DNA from 3 places in the Paenibacillus borealis genome. Region 3 is predicted to be linked to each of the others. Evidence: predicted binding sites of a transcription regulator. Region 3 holds the regulator's gene; each other region holds the start of a gene.
What was found. The regulator Rex, encoded in region 3, represses fermentation and respiration genes when NADH is low (regulators of the CRP and FNR family bind a similar motif). The targets are predictions, from matches to a motif close to TTGTGAAATATTTCACAA.

Region 1 (3,173 bases), 2.9 Mb from region 3:
GATTATATGCAAAGAGGGATGCCGCCAAAGCCAGCAGCTTCGGGGCATCCCTTTATCAAGATAACAATGAGTTATGGAATAATGGCTTATTGTGCTTTTACAAATTCTGCAGATTTGATCCCTGCCTGGCGTCCAAAGATAATAATCTCAGCTACAGAGTTACCGCCGATACGGTTCTGGCCATGTAATCCGCCGACTACTTCACCTGCTGCAAAAAGTCCTGTAATCGCGTTGCCGTCTTTATTCAAGACTTCTGTATTGGTGTTAATAACCACACCGCCCATGGTGTAGTGAATTCCCGGGCCGATTTGAATGGCATAATACGGAGCGCCGGACAGATCATTGTCCATGCCTGTAGTTCTGCCGAATTCCGCATCCGACTTATTCTTCACTGCGCTGTTCCAGGTATCCACTGTCGTCTTCAGCTGATCCGCCGGAACGTTCATTTGTTCAGCCAGTGCCCGGGTGGTATCTGCTGTTAAGACCACACCCATCTTGATGTACTGGTCCACCGCTTTGACGCGGGATTTCACGCCGGAATCAAACACCAGATACGCTGATTTCTCCGGAAGGGTATTGATGGAAGCTGTAACTTTATCACGGGTATCCATTTCGTTGCCGAAACGTTTGCCCTCGCTGGATACGAGGATAGCCCCTTCGCCCCGGACTGCTTCACCGATCAGGTAGGATTTCTCCTGCTGTACTGTCGGGTGCACCTGAATCTGATCCAGATCTACCGTTGTGCCGCCAACCTGTTCAATCATCCGGATGCCGTCGCCGGTGCTGCCGATCTGGTTCGTGGTCACATAACCTTCGAGATCAGGTCTGACTTCGGTAATCATCTCCATATTAGCCCCGAAGCCGCCGGTTGTTACGATTACTGCTGATCCGGTGATTGTTTTCTCATCGGCCTGGTTGAACAGTACCTTAACGCCGTTGACCTTACCATCCTGTACGGTAAGTTCCTTCACATCCGCATTTACGAAGAGGGGAATCCCTTGCTCCTGAACGTTTCTCACGAGTCCTGCAACCAGGTATTGTCCGACTGCAGAGCCGTCTTCCGGACGGTGGGTACGCTTCTCTTTCATTCCGCCGGTGATCGTAATATTATTCAAACGGATTCCGATTGAATCCAGCCAGTCAATGGCACTTGCGGAATTGTCCACGAAAAAGCGGAGCAGCTCCTTGTTGTTCGTATCATGGCCGCCTGCCATAGTCTCTTCATAGAACAGATCATTGGTGTCCTCGATGCCCTGCTCCTTCTGGAACTTCGTCTGCGAAGCGTTCATACCCGAGGAGGATTTGGTGGTGTTACCGCCGGCAACCGGCATTTTCTCCAGAACGACCGGGTTCATGCCGTTTGCTTTGGCTTCCAGCGCCGCAGACATTCCTGCCCCGCCCGCACCGACAATGATGATGTCATATTTATCTTTTAACTGATCGTACGGTGTATAGCTCGCTTCGGACGCTCCCGATACGGCTTCAGCTGTCTCTTTAGGTGCAGTGGTTGCTGCAGGTTCTGTGGTTGCGCTGTTCTTGCCCTGGCTCTCATTGACACTTCCGTTAGCATTGCTGTTACCGCAGCCTGCGATAACCAGCATGACGGAAAAAACGAGTATAAGAGTCGCTGCTAATCTCTTTTTCATAGTAACGCTTGCCCCCTTGTGCATATTTTCACAATAATCATAGCGGCAAACAGGCCGTACTTGGAAGCTTACGTAATTAAAGAAACCGTTTAGTAATTAAAGTAACTGAATTTGCGTGGACGAGTCTATAGATTTATAATTGGGACTTACACAATCGTATGACTAGGAGGAACAGAACCATGGAAAAAAGCAAAAAATATATGCTTGCCGGCGCAATCCTGACAGCAGCAGGTGTTTCTCTAATGACCTATACAGCCAACCGCTACACTTCATTCAAAAAAGTGGTGGCCAGAACCATCCGGCTGGAAGACATCGCCTCACTTGAAATTACCCGTCTGTCCTCTGTTCCCGGCGAACAGAAGGATATTGTGGTTACTGAACCTGAGGCTATCAAACAAATATGTGAGGATTTCGCTGACGTCAAATTAATGAAATCAGCACGGAATGTAAGCACCGACAACAAATACAGCTATTATATTACCATCGTACAGGCTGACCGGAAGCAGCGGTTTGATATCATTCTGAAGGGCAAGCAGCATATGATTATTTACGATAACGATATGAACAACCCGCATTTAAAGGCTTATAAGATTATGGGTTCATTCCAGCCGCAGGCGTTGAAACTGGCTTTTGCCTAATTAGTGCAGCTGCATGCGAAACGGTATAACTGATGCTGTAGATAGCGTGCCCTGGTCAAACTATCAGGCGTACGCTATCGCTCCAGCAGTTCTTATCCTTAAAATCCTGCTCAAAATACAACATTTCATTTATATTATCTTCCATAATCGAAAAATGTTGTATAAAAGGCAGCAATTCTCCTCTTTTAAGTGTTCTAGCAGGTCAATTCTTGTATTTTGTACAACATTCCTCCCTAACACCCTGGTATACATAAACCCAAGTTGTAATTCGTACAACATATCGGATACATCGCTTCACTAATGATGAATGAAGTGAATTCTATTCTCCCGCCAAGCAACTGATTGGTTAGTGGGGAGTAAAGTGTGGTCAAAAAAAGGACCCGAAGGTCCCCCTAACGCTCTGTCCGCTTATAAATATCTACTTATAAGTTCATGTCCCTCCGGCTTCACCTTGTACATATACACCGGTCTGCCTACCGCACCGTAGCTGAGCTCCATCTCCAGAATGCCTGCCTCAGTCAGAAAAGCCAGATATTTGCGGACGGATATCCGCGAGATCGGTGCGTGGCTGCTGATATCTTCAGTGGAGAATACCGGGCTCTGCAGCCGGTTGATCGTACTCCAGATACTCTCTAGCGTGCCTTCTGTAAGACCTTTCGGTAAAGTTAGCACCGAAACTTTGTCTTCTTCTGCCTCGTGAACGGAATGGCGCAGCAGCTTATCCAGCTGTTCCTGGCTCAGATGCTCCTTATGCATTAGCTGAAAGTTCTCACGGTATGCCGACAAAGCCGCTTGAAAACGGGCAAACTCAAATGGCTTGATCAGGTAATCCACCGCCCCGTTCTGCAGCGCTTTACGGATACTGGCATTATCACTGGCCGCGGAAATC
Region 2 (3,173 bases), 2.4 Mb from region 3:
AGACGAAAGGGAACCTGTGCAGAAAATCGCGGACATTTCCGGAAAAGAGTATGGACTCTATAAAATTTAAATTGTGAACAATGTGAGAAAAATCACAATACTGCTTGCAATGTGATAAATATCACAATATAATCAATGTATAAAGTGAAATTAATCACAAATACAGAGAAACTTGCTTGCAAATTGGAGGAGGAAGAAATCATGAAAGTAGCAGTCATTGGATGTACACACGCCGGAACCGCCGCAATTGTTAATACCGCCCAGCTGTACCCGGATGCCCAGATAACGGTTTATGAGCGCAATGATAACATTTCATTCCTGTCTTGCGGGATTGCGCTTTACGTAGGCGGAGTCGTCAAGGACCCGCAGGGATTGTTCTATTCTTCCCCGGAACAGCTTGCAGCACTGGGTGTGCAGACGAAGATGCGCCATGAAGTGACGAATGTGGATACCGCCCGCCGAACATTGAAGGCCCGCAATCTGACTACAGGCGAGGAATTTGAAGATACGTACGACAAGCTGATTATGACAACAGGCTCATGGCCGATTGTGCCTAAGCTGGAAGGTATAGAGCTCGAGGGGATCCTGCTTTCGAAGAATTATAATCACTCCAACACCATTATTGAACAAGCGCAGAAGGTGAAAAGAATTACGGTGGTCGGAGCCGGATATATCGGTGTTGAGCTGGTTGAAGCTTTTCAGATGAACGGCAAGGAAGTAACACTGATCGATGGTGAAGAACGTATTCTGAGTAAATATCTCGATGAAGAATTCACCGCTCCGATTCAACAATCGCTTGAAGAGCATGGCATCAGGCTTGCGCTTGGTGAGAAGGTCGCAGCATTCGCCGGTGAGAACGGCAAAGTCACTAAGGTTATCACAAGCAAGGGAGAACATGAGACCGATCTGGTGATTCTCTGCATCGGCTTCCGTCCGAATACAGAGCTGCTTAAAGGCCAGGTCGATATGCTTCCGAACGGTGCGATTATGGTCAACGATTATATGCAGACCAGCCTGCCAGATGTCTACGCAGCTGGTGACAGCTGTGCCATTCATTACAATCCGACCGGCAAACATGCCTACATTCCGCTCGCCACGAACGCCGTACGCATGGGTACGCTTGTAGCCCGTAATCTGGTCTCGAACACGATTCCTTACATGGGCACGCAGGGAACATCGGGCATTAAGATTTATGAAGACAATATTGCCGGAACCGGACTTACCGAGGATGCCGCCAAAGCCGAAGGTATGGATGCTGAAAGTGTAATGCTGATTGACAACTACCGTCCGGAGTTTATGCCGACATTCGAGCAGGTTCAGGTAAAAGTAGTATTCGAACGTGCGACCCGCCGCATTCTCGGGGCGCAGATTATGTCCAAGATGGATCTGACGCAGTCGATCAATACCGTATCAGTATGTATTCAGAATAAAATGACCGTGGACCAGCTGGCCTTTATTGATTTCTTCTTCCAGCCGCACTACAACAAGCCTTGGAATTTCCTGAACACTGCGGGACTTCAGGCGCTGCCTAAGACAGTTAAAGAACCTGTACACGTCTAATCCCGTCCGATTTCGCCGGGGCCCGTTAAGGGCCCTTTTTTTGTGGTTTTAGCCATCAATTCCGGCTCCGCATGAGAAAAATATTCCGCAGTCAAAGCTTTTGTGGTAAATTTGACATGTCAGTGAAAACTTTCACTTGGTTTTTCTGAGAGTGATTTTTATCACGTTAATGTGATTGTGATCACGTTACAATGGCATAAAGGAACAAATTTTAAGTAATTAGAAGGGGATAGGAATCATGGCTTATAACAAACCGCAAGGGATCGCCGAGGTTACGGTAGAGAACGGAGTCAAGAAAGCGCACAATCCGCTCAGCACTGTACTTATTCTCGGTTTCCTGGGAGGAGCGTTTATCGCGCTCGGATTTTTGCTGGATATTCGTGTCATTGCGGGTGCGCCTGCCGAGTGGGGGTCCATTGCTAACTTCATCGGAGCTGCAGTATTCCCGGTCGGCCTGGTACTGGTACTGCTTGCCGGAGGCGAGCTGCTGACAGGCAACATGATGGCGGTGCCGCTTGCTTTTATGGCGAAGAAGATTTCGTTCTGGGAAGTCATTAAGAACCTGGTGCTGATTACCCTCAGCAACCTGGCAGGTGCCTTGTTCGTTGCTTATTTCTTCGGTCACGTCGTTGGCCTTACGTCGGACGGTGTGTATCTGGAGAAGCTGGTAAGTATGGCTGAGCACAAGATTGATGCGACCTTCCTGCAGGCCTTCATTTCCGGGATCGGCTGTAACTGGCTCGTTGCGCTGGCGGTATGGCTCTCTTATGGGGCAGATAATTTCAGCGGCAAAATCCTCGGTATCTGGTTCCCGACTATGGCGTTTGTCGCCATCGGCTTCCAGCACGTTGTAGCTAACATGTTCCTTATCCCTGCAGCCATCTTCGAAGGGCATTTCACCTGGGCACAGTATTTCGCCAACTTTGCTCCGGTATGGCTGGGCAATCTTACGGGCGGCGCTATCTTCGTCGCTGCGGCTTATTGGATGGCCTACCTGCGTAAGGAGCCGGCAGCTGTAGCATCCGTTGAAGGAATCTCCGCTGCTGGTGTGAAGAAACACGCTTAAATTATATTCAGCCGGTGATGTCCGGCGTGTTCAATAGTTTGGCCCAAGCACTTCCTGGCTTCTCGACATCCCGTTTTTTGGGAATAGTAGAGGGACAGGAAGTGTTTTTTTGTTAACCCGGACTCTGCCCTGTAATAACTTCAAGACAGAACAAAATTCGCCGTGCATATCCGACTCGGGGGAACGAAATCGGATTCACGGCGAATAAATAGGGAGTGTTTCATATGCACTATTACCCGGGCTTGCGGGGAACGAATCAGTTCATTTTCCACCTATTTTCTTTACGTGCAGAAGCTGCGGTTATAGAATATTAATAGCACTGCAGGCGGGAAGTTATTTGAAAATACGAAGCAGTGAATTCATTGATGTTATGCGATAAAGCGTTAACGCAAGAACTTGCCCTTCCTCCTGTTTTCAGATGATACTGGATGGATTGATGACACCTATGTTACAGGGGATGAAAGACAAGTTATGAGATTTTTGCAGGCCTATCCGAAGGAAGTCAAAGTATTCTTGATTGCCAGTCTCATTAATGCAACCGGCAGCG
Region 3 (3,173 bases):
GAGGAGCTGGCTGCCCTGGAGAATACACTCAACCTCAGCCTGAGCGATATCATCCGCAAGGGTGATAAAATGCTTAGTGAGATGCGTGATACGGACAGCCAGTCCTCATCGGACAGCCTCGTGACGGATATCGGCGGGTTGTTCAAGGACCTGGCCTCCATTAGAGAGCAGATCCGATTCTTTATGGGACTGAATGACGAGAATATTGTGTACTGGCTGGAGGGGAGCGGTAATTACCGCGGCAAGTCGCTGCAGATGTATGCCGTTCCGGTGGATGTCAGCACCCAGCTGCGGGAGCTGTTCTTCGACAAGAAGAGGAGTATCATCCTGACCTCGGCCACCTTGTCTGTGGATAAGTCATTCCAGTTCATGATAGATAATCTGGGTCTTGGCGAGGCAGCAGAGCAGGGGCGTCTGATGACAGCACTGCTTCCGTCTCCGTTCAAATACCGCGAACAGGCGCTGCTTGTCATTCCGCGTGATTTCCCGAGCGTCAAGGGAAGCATTGGGGATGCCCGCTTTGTAGATACGCTGGTCCATTCTCTGGCCGAAACTGCAGTGGCCACACGGGGGCGGATGCTCGTACTGTTCACATCCTACAAGATGCTGCGCCAGGTTTATGATCCGCTGAAAGAGGCGTTGGCTTCGCAGGATATCATGGTGCTAGGCCAGGGTGTAGAAGGCGGCAGCCGGAGCAAGCTGATCCGGCGGTTCCAGGACAGTTCGGCGTCTGTCTTGCTCGGTACGAGCAGCTTCTGGGAGGGTGTAGATATTCCCGGGGAGGCTTTGACCTGCCTGGCGATTGTCAGACTGCCCTTCCAGCCGCCAAATCATCCGCTGGCTGAAGCGAAATCAGAGCTGCTGCAGGCACAGAAGAAGAATCCTTTCATGAAGCTGTCTGTCCCGCAGGCCGTGATCCGATTCAAGCAAGGCTTCGGAAGGCTGGTCCGCACCGCACAGGACCGCGGAATTGTTATTGTATATGATACCAGAGTCATTGAATCTTATTATGGGAAGTATTTCCTGTATTCGCTGCCCGGTCCCAAGATGGAGCATATGCTGACTGATCAGATGGTGCCGCGGATTGCAGAGTGGCTGGAAGAAGGCGGGGTTTAATATCCGTTCCCCGGTTGATATTATGTATAAGTAATTATGGTTCTGAAGTCCCGCGCTCCACGGCTGCTGCCCAATTGGGCAGTACCGGAGCACGGTTCCTATAATCGGATTATCACATCAAACTTTTAGGAGGAGAAAACATGAAATCGGATAAAATATCGGAGGCCGTCGTCCGCAGACTCCCAGTGTACCTGCGTTTCCTGAACGATCTCCAAAAACGTGAAATCTCTACAGTTTCTTCTCAGGAGCTGGGACAGAAGCTTGATCTTAATCCCGCCCAGATCCGCAAGGACCTGGCTTATTTCGGTGATTTCGGCAGAAAGGGCATCGGTTATGACGTCTCTTATCTGATTGAGAAGATCCGTCATATTCTGAAGCTGGACCAGCAGATTAACGTAGCTCTAGTAGGTGCGGGTAATCTCGGCCACGCCTTGTCGAATTACAATGCCTACTTGAAGGATACGATGAAGATTACAGCTATATTTGATGCTTACGAGCCTAAGGTAGGCCAGCAGATCAACTCGTTGACTGTGCAGCCGATGAGTGAGCTGGGGGATACCATCCGTGCGCAGGGCATCCGTATCGGAATTATTACCGTTCCGGACAGTGAAGCACAGAACGTAGCGGATATTCTGGTGGATTCGGGCATTGAGGCCATCCTCAATTTTGCCCCTGTTATTCTTAAGACTCCGGCTAATATCCGGATTCATGCCGCCGATTTCACCACTGATCTGCAGAGTCTGGCTTATTATTTACATGACGGAAAGGACGAAGCTGAAGATGAGCAGCAATAAAACGATTATTAAAGACGGCCGTTTCCTGGTTCCAGGCAGCGACAAGCCGGTTCTGAACGGTTATATGACCATAGAGAATGATCTGATTACTTACATAGGTGAAGCGAAGCCTGTAATCGAAGAGGATGCCCGGGTTATTGACGGCAGCCGTCTGCTGTTTATGCCGGGTCTCGTCAACACCCACGGCCATGCAGCGATGTCCCTGCTGCGCGGGTACGGTGATGATATGGTGCTTCAGGCTTGGCTGCAGGAAAAAATGTGGCCGATGGAAGAGAAATTCACCGGTGAGGATGTGTACTGGGGAACCTCTCTGTCTGTTCTTGAGATGCTGAAGGGCGGCACTACGACCTTCCTTGATATGTATGATCACATGGACCGGGTTGCTGAGGTCACCGAGCAGTCCGGCATCCGCGGCGTGCTGATGCGCGGTGTCATCGGACTCTGTCCGGAAGAGGTCCAGAATCACAAGCTGGCTGAGGCAATTGCTTTTGCCCGTAACTGGCATGGTAAGGCTGACGGCCGAATTACTGCGATGCTCTCGCCGCATGCGCCTTACACCTGTCCTCCGGAGTTTTTCATGAAGTTTGTCCAGGCGGCTCATGATCTTGATCTGCCAATGCACACGCATATGTCCGAAACCCGCCATGAGGTGGAGCAGAATGTGGCCGATTACGGCCTGCGTCCGGTCGCTCATCTGGAGAAGCTGGGAATGTTCACCCGGCCGTCCCTGATCGCCCATGGCGTTCATCTGAATGATGAAGAGATTGAGATTCTGGCCCGCCACAATGTCGGTGTATCCCATAATCCAGGCAGCAACCTGAAGCTGGCCAGCGGAGTAGCCCGTGTTCCTGAGCTGCTCAGAGCAGGAGTTAAGGTCTCCCTGGGTACGGACGGTGCAGCAAGCAACAACAACCTGGATATGTTCGAAGAGATGCGTCTGGCCGCGCTGATTCACAAAGGCGTAAGCGGTGATCCGACAGCAGTACCGGCTCCAGAGGCGCTGCTGATGGCGACCGAATATGGTGCGCAGTCTATTTTCCTGAACCAGGTGGGCAGGCTTTCAGCAGGGATGAAGGCCGACTTCATCGCGATTGATATTGATCAGCCGCATTTGCTCCCGCATACCGATCTTTTGTCCCATGCAGTATATTCAGCCAGTGCCAAGGATGTCGAGCATGTCTGGGTGAACGGCAAACAGGTTGTGAAGCACGGACAATGCCTGACACTCGATGAAGAAGCCATCCGCCGCAAAGCACAGGAAAC

Region 1: a site for Rex is predicted at 1,663-1,680, ahead of PBOR_RS09940 (flavocytochrome c). Genes of this name have one in related genera too.
Region 2: a site for Rex is predicted at 1,661-1,678, ahead of PBOR_RS32705 (formate/nitrite transporter family protein). Genes of this name have one in related genera too.

Annotation. Positions count from the first base shown of each region.
Region 1 is NZ_CP009285.1:2,384,577-2,387,749, reverse strand. Features, by position in the region: gene PBOR_RS09940 (flavocytochrome c) at 87-1,646, opposite strand; gene PBOR_RS09935 (hypothetical protein) at 1,826-2,284, shown strand; gene PBOR_RS09930 (response regulator) at 2,693-3,173, opposite strand, start outside.
Region 2 is NZ_CP009285.1:7,688,222-7,691,394, reverse strand. Features, by position in the region: gene PBOR_RS32710 (FAD-dependent oxidoreductase) at 202-1,560, shown strand; gene PBOR_RS32705 (formate/nitrite transporter family protein) at 1,799-2,626, shown strand; gene PBOR_RS32700 (MFS transporter) at 3,098-3,173, shown strand, end outside.
Region 3 is NZ_CP009285.1:5,244,969-5,248,141, reverse strand. Features, by position in the region: gene dinG (ATP-dependent DNA helicase DinG) at 1-1,116, shown strand, start outside; gene PBOR_RS22220 (redox-sensing transcriptional repressor Rex) at 1,257-1,910, shown strand; gene PBOR_RS22215 (amidohydrolase) at 1,897-3,173, shown strand, end outside.